One region of the Arthrobacter sp. NPDC080073 genome, then DNA from elsewhere that is predicted to be linked to it. Evidence: riboswitches for the same ligand, from Rfam matches in the RefSeq annotation. Region 1 holds a riboswitch; each other region holds the start of a gene.
The links. A riboswitch is a leader RNA that binds a small molecule or an ion and turns the genes downstream of it on or off. The one in region 1 is predicted to bind glycine.

Region 1 (3,274 bases):
GCGAAGGGGTGGATCGAGGCGAATTCCGGCCAGGAGATCGCTTCCATCTCGGCGGTCGCGTTCAGCTTCATCGTGCACGATCCCAGCGGGATCATGGTGCGGTCCAGCGCCAGGTCCCGGTCCGAGAGCCTGCGGATGTAGCGCAGCAGCTGGGTCTCGGAACGGTGCGTGTTGAACACCGGGTGCTGCAGGTAGTCCGACGTTCGCTCGACGGCGGCCTCCAGGGCGAAGCCCTCCGTGTCGTACGTGAGGCCAGCCCCGTAAGCAGCCACGATGGAAAATGCGTCCATGACTGCGGCGATGGTCTTTTCTGTGGTCTTTTCGTCTGCTGAGACGCCGACAAGATCGCCCGTGATAAGCTGGAGATTTATGCGCTTTGCGGCAGCTGCTGCAATGACTTGTTTAGCTTTCCCGGGGACCCGGACGGTGACGGTGTCGAAGAAGCTGCCGTGCAGGACCTCAAGGCCCGCGGCCTTCAAGGACGCAGCCAGGGTCCGGGCGTGGTTGTGCGCGGTCTCGGCGATCGCCTTCAGGCCATCAGGGCCGTGGTAGACGGCGTACATCGAGGACACGATCGCCAACAGGGCCTGCGCGGTGCAGATATTGGACGTCGCCTTCTCGCGGCGAATGTGCTGCTCGCGGGTCTGCAGCGCCAGGCGGTAGGCGGGAGTGCCGGCGTCGTCCTTGGAAACGCCCACCAAACGGCCCGGCATCGACCGCTCCAGGCCCTTCTGCACCGCCATGTACGCCGCGTGCGGGCCGCCGAAGAACAGCGGCACCCCGAAACGCTGGGTGGAGCCGACGGCGATGTCGGCACCCTGCTCCCCCGGAGGCGTGATCAGGGTCAGGGCGAGGAGGTCAGCGGCAACGGTGACGAGGGCGCCGCGTTCCTTCGCGGCGGCGATCACGCCCGAGTGGTCGAACACCCGGCCGGAAACGCCAGGCTGCTGCAGCACGATGCCGTTGATCTCGCCGTCGGGCAGGCCCCGGGACAGGTCCGCGATCTCCACCTCGAAGCCCAGCGCCTCGGCACGGCCCTTCACGATCGCGATGGTCTGCGGGAGGCAGTCGGCGTCCAGGACGGTCTTGCCGTCATGGGCGGACTTGTTCTTGTTGGCCCGGCGCATCATCAGGACGGCTTCGGCGACGGCGGTGGCTTCGTCCAGCAGGGAGGCGTTGGCGATGGGCAGGCCCACGAGGTCCTGGACCATGGTCTGGAAGTTCAGCAGTGCCTCGAGCCGGCCCTGGGAGATTTCCGGCTGGTACGGGGTGTAGGCGGTGTACCAGGCCGGGGATTCGAGGATGTTGCGGCGGATCACCGGCGGAGTCACCGTGTCGTAGTAGCCCTGGCCGATCATCTGCACGGCCGTCTTGTTCTTGGCCGCCAGCCTGCGCAGCTCAGCCAGGACCTCGACCTCGCTGAGGGCGTCGGTGCCGTGCTTGGACAGCCTCAGTGCGACGTCCTGGCGGATGTCATTGGGAACCGCGGTGTCCACGAGCGAATCGACACTGTCGTAACCGACAGACTTGAGCATGATGTCAATGTCGGCCTGGCGGCGGGCGCCGATATGACGGTCCACGAAAGCGGTGGGGGTTGATTGAATAGTCAAAAGGAACTCCAAGGTAGGGCCGGCCACAGTGACACGGCTTCGGTTTGGGTTCCTCCCCGCTCTGTATCGGACCTGAGAGATTCCGCAGAACGCATTGTCGCGTTGTGTTCCGCTTGCACCGTCGGTGAGCCGGGCCGAAGCCTGGCTGCTTTCCAGAGTTGCCTCGCCGCGGCGGTACGGGGGCCTGAGAGATTCCTGGGGAGGATTTGCTCCTACGGCGCCTGCCCGGTTGATGACTGGGAGGACTCTCCCGCCACGGTTCGAAAGGCATATTCAGATTTGGGTGATTCGGCTCACACCATACACACAACGTCAGTGGCGGGGCAACATCTGCTTGCGGACATTGCTATTGGCGGCGGGTTTACTTGTGCATGGCCGCATGAATCTGGAGCGCAAACCAAAGCTGGGCCAACGTGGACGTTTCAGTCATGTCGAGCCCCGTCAACTCGCTGATTTTCCGGATGCGGTAGATGATGGTTTGGCGATGGGCAAAGAGCGCCGCGGCAGTCTTTTGCCACGACCTCTGAGTGTCCAAGTAGGTCTTCAAAGTCACGATGAGATCGCCTTCCTGGCTCTGTTCATACGTGAAGATCGGGCCGAGCAGCCGCTGAACCAACGCCGTTCCCTCCTCGAAACTCGTGAGCCCCAGCCACGAAGGCCCCTCGGCGTAACGGGTCAGGCTTACGGCATTGCCTTTCGCTGAACCGAGCGCCCACAGCGATTCCTGGAGTGCGCGTTGGACGCCCCCGGCAGACGTCGGCGAGCTGATGCCAATCCGGACCCCGGGCCCCGCGCAGTGGATCAAAACGTCATCGGTCACCGCCGCGGTTACCGCCACATGAAGGGTATTGAGACGCCGCAGGCAAGCGGCCTGGAGTCCGTGGCGCCACAGTTCCGCGTGAATGTTCGCCAGCCGCTCGCCGTCGTCGGCCCCTATCGAAACCACCACGAAATTCTGCGCGGAAATCTCAAAATCGCTGAGCCTGATCTCCAGCTCCGCGATCCCGAGGCGTCCATCGAACGCCTGCAGGAGGAATTCGCCCGCTAGGCGGTGCCGCCCTTCCAGGGACAGGGCCGTTCGGGAGAGTTCCAGCCCGAGCACCGTCGCCGCATGCAGAAGCACGACGGCGTCAGGGTGCGGATCGCTTTTCGGCAGCACCACAAGCACCGCATCGGCGTGGGTAGGGATGTCCATCATCAACACGTGCCGGTCCCGCAGCCGATGCCATTGGAATTTCTTTCCGCCCATGGGTATATGCCCCGTGAAGGGGGCCAATTCCGCTTGCAGGAAGTCCGGCAGCGGCTCACCATCCGGATGCCAGGGATGGAGGCATCGCCGGTCCACGACGAAAAGCTCCGCATTGAGCTCCGCCGCGAGTCCTTGGAGAAGGCCTTGCCAGTGGTCCTCAATTGTTCCCGCCGTACGAAGCAAGTCATACACCCGTGCGGTCTGACGCAGGCGTCGAGATTCCTCCAAAAGGGAAGCTTCAGCCACGGTTCGCGCGATAGCAATGAAGGGCAATGGATACGGAATGCTAATCAGCGGAAGCGGCAACTGCTCGCAGGCCGCCAGGAACTCCGGCAGCAGCTCCGGAGCATGCATCTTTTCCCCGATGGCAAGGGCACTGGCACCTGCATCGACGAGCGCTTCGGCGAGCGCTACT
Region 2 (3,274 bases), on a different contig from region 1:
TTGGTGCCGTGGGCGGAAGCCGGGATGAGGCAGACGTTGCGCTGGAGGTCACCGCGGGAGTGGTGGTAGCCGCGTATGGCCAGCAGGCCCGCGAGTTCGCCCTGGGAACCGGCGTTGGGCTGGATGGAGACCTGGTCGTAACCGGTGATCTCGGTCAGGTCAGCTTCCAAATCTTCGATCAGTTCGCGCCAGCCTTCGGTCTGGGAATCCGGGGCGAACGGGTGGATCGAGGCGAACTCCGGCCAGGAGATGGCTTCCATCTCGGCGGTGGCGTTCAGCTTCATCGTGCACGATCCCAGCGGGATCATGGTGCGGTCCAACGCCAGGTCCCGGTCCGAGAGCTTGCGGATGTAGCGCAGCAGCTGGGTTTCGGAACGGTGGGTGTTGAACACGGGGTGCTGCAGGTAGTCCGAAGAGCGCTCGACGGCGGCCTCCAGGGCGAAGCCCTCGCCCCCGTCTGCGAGCGAAGCGCCGAACGCTGCGGCCACGTCGCCGAGGATTTCTTCAGTTGTTGTCTCGTCAACGGAGATTCCTACGGTGTCGGCGTCGATGCCGCGCAGGTTGATGCCCTTGGCCTCGGCGGCGGCGACGATTCCGGCAGCCTTGCCCGGGACCCGGACGGTGACGGTGTCGAAGAAGCTGCCGTGCAGGACCTCAAGGCCCGCGGCCTTCAAGGACGCGGCCAGGGTCCGGGCGTGGTTGTGGGCGGTCTCGGCGATCGCCTTCAGGCCATCGGGGCCGTGGTACACGGCGTACATCGAGGAAACGATGGCCAACAGGGCCTGCGCGGTGCAGATGTTGGACGTCGCCTTCTCGCGGCGGATGTGCTGCTCACGGGTCTGCAGCGCGAGTCGGTAGGCGGGGGTGCCGGCGTCGTCCTTGGAAACGCCCACCAGACGGCCCGGCATCGACCGCTCCAGGCCCTTCTGGACAGCCATGTACGCCGCGTGCGGGCCGCCGAAGAACAGCGGCACCCCGAAACGCTGGGTGGAGCCGACGGCGATGTCGGCGCCCTGCTCGCCCGGAGGCGTGATCAGGGTCAGGGCCAGCAGGTCCGCGGCGACGGTGACGAGGGCGCCGCGTTCCTTGGCGGCGGCGATCACGCCGGAGTGGTCGAACACCCGGCCGGAAACCCCCGGCTGCTGCAGCACGATCCCGTTGATCTCGCCCTCGGGCAGGCCCCGGGACAGGTCCGCGATCTCCACCTCGAAGCCCAGCGCCTCGGCACGGCCCTTCACGATCGCGATGGTCTGCGGCAGGCAGTCGGCATCCAGGACGGTCTTGCCGTCATGGGCGGACTTGTTCTTGTTCGCCCGGCGCATCATCAGGACCGCTTCGGCCACGGCCGTGGCTTCGTCCAGCAGGGAAGCGTTGGCGATCGGCAGGCCCACGAGGTCCTGGACCATGGTCTGGAAGTTCAGCAGCGCCTCGAGCCGGCCCTGGGAGATTTCCGGCTGGTATGGGGTGTAGGCCGTGTACCAGGCCGGGGATTCGAGGATGTTGCGACGGATCACCGGCGGAGTCACCGTGTCGTAATAGCCCTGGCCGATCATCTGCACGGCCGTCTTGTTCTTGGCCGCCAGTTTGCGCAGTTCCGCCAGGACCTCGACCTCGCTGAGGGCGTCGGTGCCGTGCTTGGACAGCCTCAAGGCGACGTCCTGGCGGATGTCATTGGGAACCGCGGTGTCCACGAGCGAATCGACACTGTCGTAACCGACAGACTTGAGCATGATGTCAATATCGGCCTGGCGGCGGGCGCCGATATGCCGGTCCACGAACGTAGTGGAGGTTGAGCTAACCGTCACGAAGGAACTCCATTAATAAGGCGGCGCAGGGTACGCCACAGCTAATCGGGTTCCTCCCCGCTCTGTATTGGACCTGAGAGTTTCCGCGAATCCGTGCTTGTGGCACTGGTTCGCTTGCACCGTCGGTGAGCACGCGTCAGCGTGCTGCTTTCCAGAGTTGCCTTGCCGCGGCGGTACGGGGGCCTGAGAGATTCCTGGGGAGGATTTGCTCCTACGGCGCCTGCATCACATGCCTGCAGGACTCTCCCGCCGCAGATCAAAGGCGTATTCAGTTATATGAATCTACAGTGGTTGCCGGTGACGGCTGCCACAACTATCAATTGTCCTATGGACTGCCCGCGTCCGCAAATATGGTCAGCGAGCTGCCCGACTTTCCCAACTGACTCGCACTTATTGTCGTTTTGGAGCCTCAAAACGACATCTACTGCGAGTCAGTTGGGCTGCCGGTCAGTTACGGAGGCGCTCGACGGCGGCCAGCAGCGCTCCGACGTCGGCGCTCCTCGCGCTGGCCTTGGCTTGCGTATCACCGGCGCCGCCTTCAAGCATCGCATTGAAGTAAAGGCCGTCGCCCATGTACCGGACCGCTTTGGCCATTTCGGGCCCCACTTCCTCGGCGAGCACGTCGAGCCATTGTTGCTGGATCCCGGCGAAACGCCTGCGCGTTTCTTCATGGGCTACTTCCGCGAGGCGCGTGGCCGCTACAAACACCCGGTCCAAGGGAGTATCCGCCCACAGGGACGACTTGATAAAGAACGCGGCCGCGCCTTCGGGGGCTGTCTTCATTGCCTCGATGTCCAGTGCGGCCAGCCCGTCCATGCGTTCGAGCAAGGAACTGATCATGGCTTCCTTGTTCGGGAAATGGTAGAGCAAGCCGCCCTTGGAGACACCTGCGCGCTTGGCGACGGCGTCCAGGGTGGCAGCCCGCTCCCCCACCTCGATCAGCAGGGCTTCAAAGGCATCCAGGACAGCGTCCCGGGCAATAGGTTTTCGCGGCATGGTGTCCATCATCCCTTAGTTCGATGTGGCAATTTTATGAGTCGGATTGAAACTATACCGTCCAGACGGTACAGTTATGTCCATGTTCAGCCCGTCCACAACCCAGCACCCCCGCACCCCTTCGATCCAATCCGCCCCGTGGCGAGATTGGGCTGCCCTGGCACTCCTGATGTTCCCCGTGCTGCTGGTGGCTGTGGACAATACGGCGCTGACATTTGCCCTGCCGCAGATCGCGCGTTCGCTCGACGTCGGGGGCGTGCAGCTCCTTTGGGTCGTTGATGCGTATGCGCTTGTCCTCGCCGCGCTGTTGGTGTCCATGGGAAACCTGGGAGACAGGATCGGCCGCCGCCGCTTGCTGTTAATCGGCAGCACGGGGTTCGCAGCCGTTTCCGCGGCCACCGCCTTCGCGCCGTCGGCTGAATGGCTCATCGCCGGACGTGCCGGCATGGGCATCTTCGGAGCCATGCTCATGC
Region 3 (3,274 bases), on a different contig from region 1:
GAAGCCCCCACCAAACCGTCTTATACAGATTCGTTGTCTGGGACATGCTGATCATGAAGACATTGCACGTCGTCTTTGGGTGACCCCCGACAGTTCCATACGGATAGATGCTTCCTGATGTCCGTTTATAAACGTTTCCGGTGTCAATGGTGCAACGCTGGCCGCTAACACCGGCGATCGCCGACAGGCTGGTAGGAGCAGCGACTTCCTTCGAGATTCGGTTCTTGGGGGTCTCTTCCGTGAATGTTCCCAAGCTCTGCTGGGCTGTAGCTACCTCGGCCCAAGTCAGGTCGCCAGGTTTCGGCGCCGCGACCTTTGGATCATATGCCGGAGCATCGGCGGGGGCGTCTGGCGCCTTCGGCGACTGTTCAATGGCAGTTGACGGCCCTGCCGCGAACAACGAGGCCAGTAACAGGGCTGACGTGGCAAGTACGGATATTTTCTTCATGGCTCCCTTTGCTAATTGCTTTCTGTGCTTAAAACGTTCCGACTAGACAACCGGGCGTTATAAAAAGGTCAAGGCGCTCAAGTTTTCAGGTACCCTGTCAGCATGGCTGCGGTGTGGATCGTCCAACACGATGAAGAGGAACCATTTAATGCCGTGCTTGGCGTCTTCGCATCTCAAGACGAGGCGGAAGTGTTCGCCGAGGAAATCAAGCATGAGTACGCCAGAGGTGTCATCTACTCCCGTTATGAGATCGGATACCGCTTCAACAGAGGACCTGGGCACGTGAGTTTCGGCCCCGGCGACCAGTAACTGGCGGCAACTGCGCCGTACATTCTTAAGGTTCTTGACTTTCGATTCACCCTGTCTTCCGACGAGCGTTATCGGGAGGGGCGACCGGTAAGGCAAATGCTTCAGAATCAAATTAGGCAGAAAAGGCAAATTAAGCAACATTTTTTGTTAAACGGATGGAGGACTTTATCGTGGAGTTCTAGAATCTGGTACTCACAATTTTTATCTTTTGATGTTCCCCAATACTCAATCCCCAATCCAAACACCACTCAATTTTTTGTCTTCGAGCACTCAATTTTGCATATCGACCACTCAGGCAAGAGCAAAACCCTTGACACTGCGTGGTGGGAACCTCGGCTGGAACGGGGGCGTCCTTTGCGCACCGCACAGGCACCGGATACCATGTGAGACGTGTCACCGAAAGGCGGCACGTGCTTATGATCTGCGGCGGGAGAGCCCTGCCGGTACGTTTCAGCAGGCGCCGTAGGAGCAAATCCTCCCCAGGAATCTCTCAGGCCCATGTACCGCCGCGGCAAGGCAACTCTGGAAAGCAGCCCGGGCAACCGGACTCACCGACGGTGCAAGCGTCCAGCCACGAGGCGGAGACGCGGAAACTCTCAGGTCCAATACAGAGCGGGGAGGAACCGAATCAACGTGGTGCGTCCGCGCCACCTGAATTATGGAGTTCCTCATGACCCTGGCACCCGAAGGCCGTAAGCTGCTGCGCGTTGAACAGCGCAACAAAGCCGTCCCGGTCGAACGCAAGCCCGAGTGGATCAAGGCCAAGGTCCAGATGGGCCCGGAGTTCGTGGGCCTGAAGAACCTCGTGAAAAAGGAAGGCCTGCACACCGTCTGCGAGGAAGCCGGCTGCCCGAACATCTTCGAGTGCTGGGAAGACAAGGAAGCGACCTTCCTCATCGGCGGCTCCGAATGCACCCGCCGCTGCGACTTCTGCCAGATCGACACCGGCAAACCCTCCCCCGTGGACCGGTTCGAACCCACCAAGGTCGCCCGCTCCGTCCAGGCCATGGCCCTGCGCTACGCCACCGTCACCGGCGTCGCCCGCGACGACCTCGAAGACGAAGGCGTCTGGCTCTACGCCGAAACCGTCCGCAAGATCCACGAACTGAACCCCGGCACCGGCGTCGAACTGCTCATCCCCGACTTCTCCGGCAAACCCGAACACATCAAAGCGATCTGCGACTCGAACCCGGAAGTCTTCGCGCACAACGTCGAAACCGTGCCCCGGATCTTCAAGCGCATCCGCCCCGCGTTCCGCTACGACCGCTCCCTGGACGTCATCACCCAGGGCCGGGCCGCCGGCATGGTCACCAAATCCAACCTGATCCTGGGCATGGGCGAAACCCGGGAAGAGATCTCCGAAGCACTGGCCGACCTGCACGCCGCCGGCTGTGACCTGATCACCATCACCCAGTACCTGCGCCCCTCCGAACGGCACCTGCCCGTGGACCGCTGGGTCAAACCCCAGGAATTCGTCGAGCTCGCCACCGAAGCCGAGGAAATCGGCTTCCTCGGAGTCATGTCCGGCCCCCTGGTCCGCTCCTCCTACCGCGCCGGACGCCTCTGGGCCACCGCGATGCGCAAGAAAGGCCGCGAAATCCCCGCACACTTAGAGCACATTGCCGAAGGCATCCAGGACTCCGGCACCACCCGCCAGGAAGCCCGCACCCTCCTCGCACACCACGCGACGGCCTGATCCGCAAGGAGCCAGCATGTTCCCCACCCGGATTGAAATCATTCCCTCAGACGGAATCGTCGAGAAAGTCCAGGCCGCAGTGCCGCTTTCCACAACGCTCACCGTTACCTGCTTGCCCCATCACGGGATCGCGCGGACCATGGAGGCTTCCATCAAGCTCAGCCTTCTGGGCTACAACGTGGTTCCGCACCTCTCGGCACGCGGGCTGGAGCACCGGTCGCAGCTTTCCCGCATCCTCCGGGACTGCGAGGCTGCCGGGATCACGGAGGTCTTCGCCATCGGTGGAGACGGCGCGCAAGCTGCCGGCCCCTATGGATCGAGCCTTCCCCTCTTGGCGGACATCGCCGAGTGCTCCGGCGGCAGCATCACCGCGGGCATCGCCGGTTACCCCGAGGGGCATCCTTCCGTGAGCGGGCTGGACTTGCTGGATGCCCTGTTGGCCAAACAACATCTGGCGACGCACGTTGTCACGCAAATGTGTTTCTCCGCCCCGAAGGTCCTCGATTACGCAGCACTCCTGCGCCGCGAAGGGGTCGACCTGCCGGTGTGGGCCGGTGTTCCCGGGGCCGTTCCGAGGACAAAACTGCTGGCGCTGGCGACCCAGATCGGCGTCGGGACCTCCTTGAAGTTCCTCAGCAATAAAGGGACCCTTGCGCGCAAGCTTCTGGGCGTGGACAAGTACTCACCGGAAGGCCTGGTTTCCGAACTAACGGCGCGCCCGGATGGTATCTCCGGAATCCATCTCTACAGTTTCAACCGACTGGACATGCCAAGTTGGGGGGGAAGCGATCTGCCAGATCCCGAGCCCAGCGAAGCAGCAT

Region 2: it holds a riboswitch for glycine, as region 1 does, so the genes downstream of both, gcvP (aminomethyl-transferring glycine dehydrogenase) here and gcvP (aminomethyl-transferring glycine dehydrogenase) in region 1, are expected to answer to the same signal.
Region 3: it holds a riboswitch for glycine, as region 1 does, so the genes downstream of both, lipA (lipoyl synthase) here and gcvP (aminomethyl-transferring glycine dehydrogenase) in region 1, are expected to answer to the same signal.

The regions. Positions count from the first base shown of each region.
Region 1 is NZ_JBFBKR010000006.1:191,086-194,359, forward strand. Features, by position in the region: gene gcvP (aminomethyl-transferring glycine dehydrogenase) at 1-1,610, opposite strand, end outside; glycine riboswitch at 1,773-1,873, opposite strand; gene AB0O52_RS09900 (PucR family transcriptional regulator ligand-binding domain-containing protein) at 1,972-3,274, opposite strand, start outside.
Region 2 is NZ_JBFBKR010000014.1:92,468-95,741, forward strand. Features, by position in the region: gene gcvP (aminomethyl-transferring glycine dehydrogenase) at 1-1,805, opposite strand, end outside; glycine riboswitch at 1,967-2,064, opposite strand; gene AB0O52_RS16165 (TetR/AcrR family transcriptional regulator) at 2,253-2,801, opposite strand; gene AB0O52_RS16170 (MFS transporter) at 2,884-3,274, shown strand, end outside.
Region 3 is NZ_JBFBKR010000013.1:107,936-111,209, reverse strand. Features, by position in the region: gene AB0O52_RS15555 (hypothetical protein) at 551-757, shown strand; glycine riboswitch at 1,175-1,273, shown strand; gene lipA (lipoyl synthase) at 1,428-2,453, shown strand; gene AB0O52_RS15545 (methylenetetrahydrofolate reductase) at 2,470-3,274, shown strand, end outside.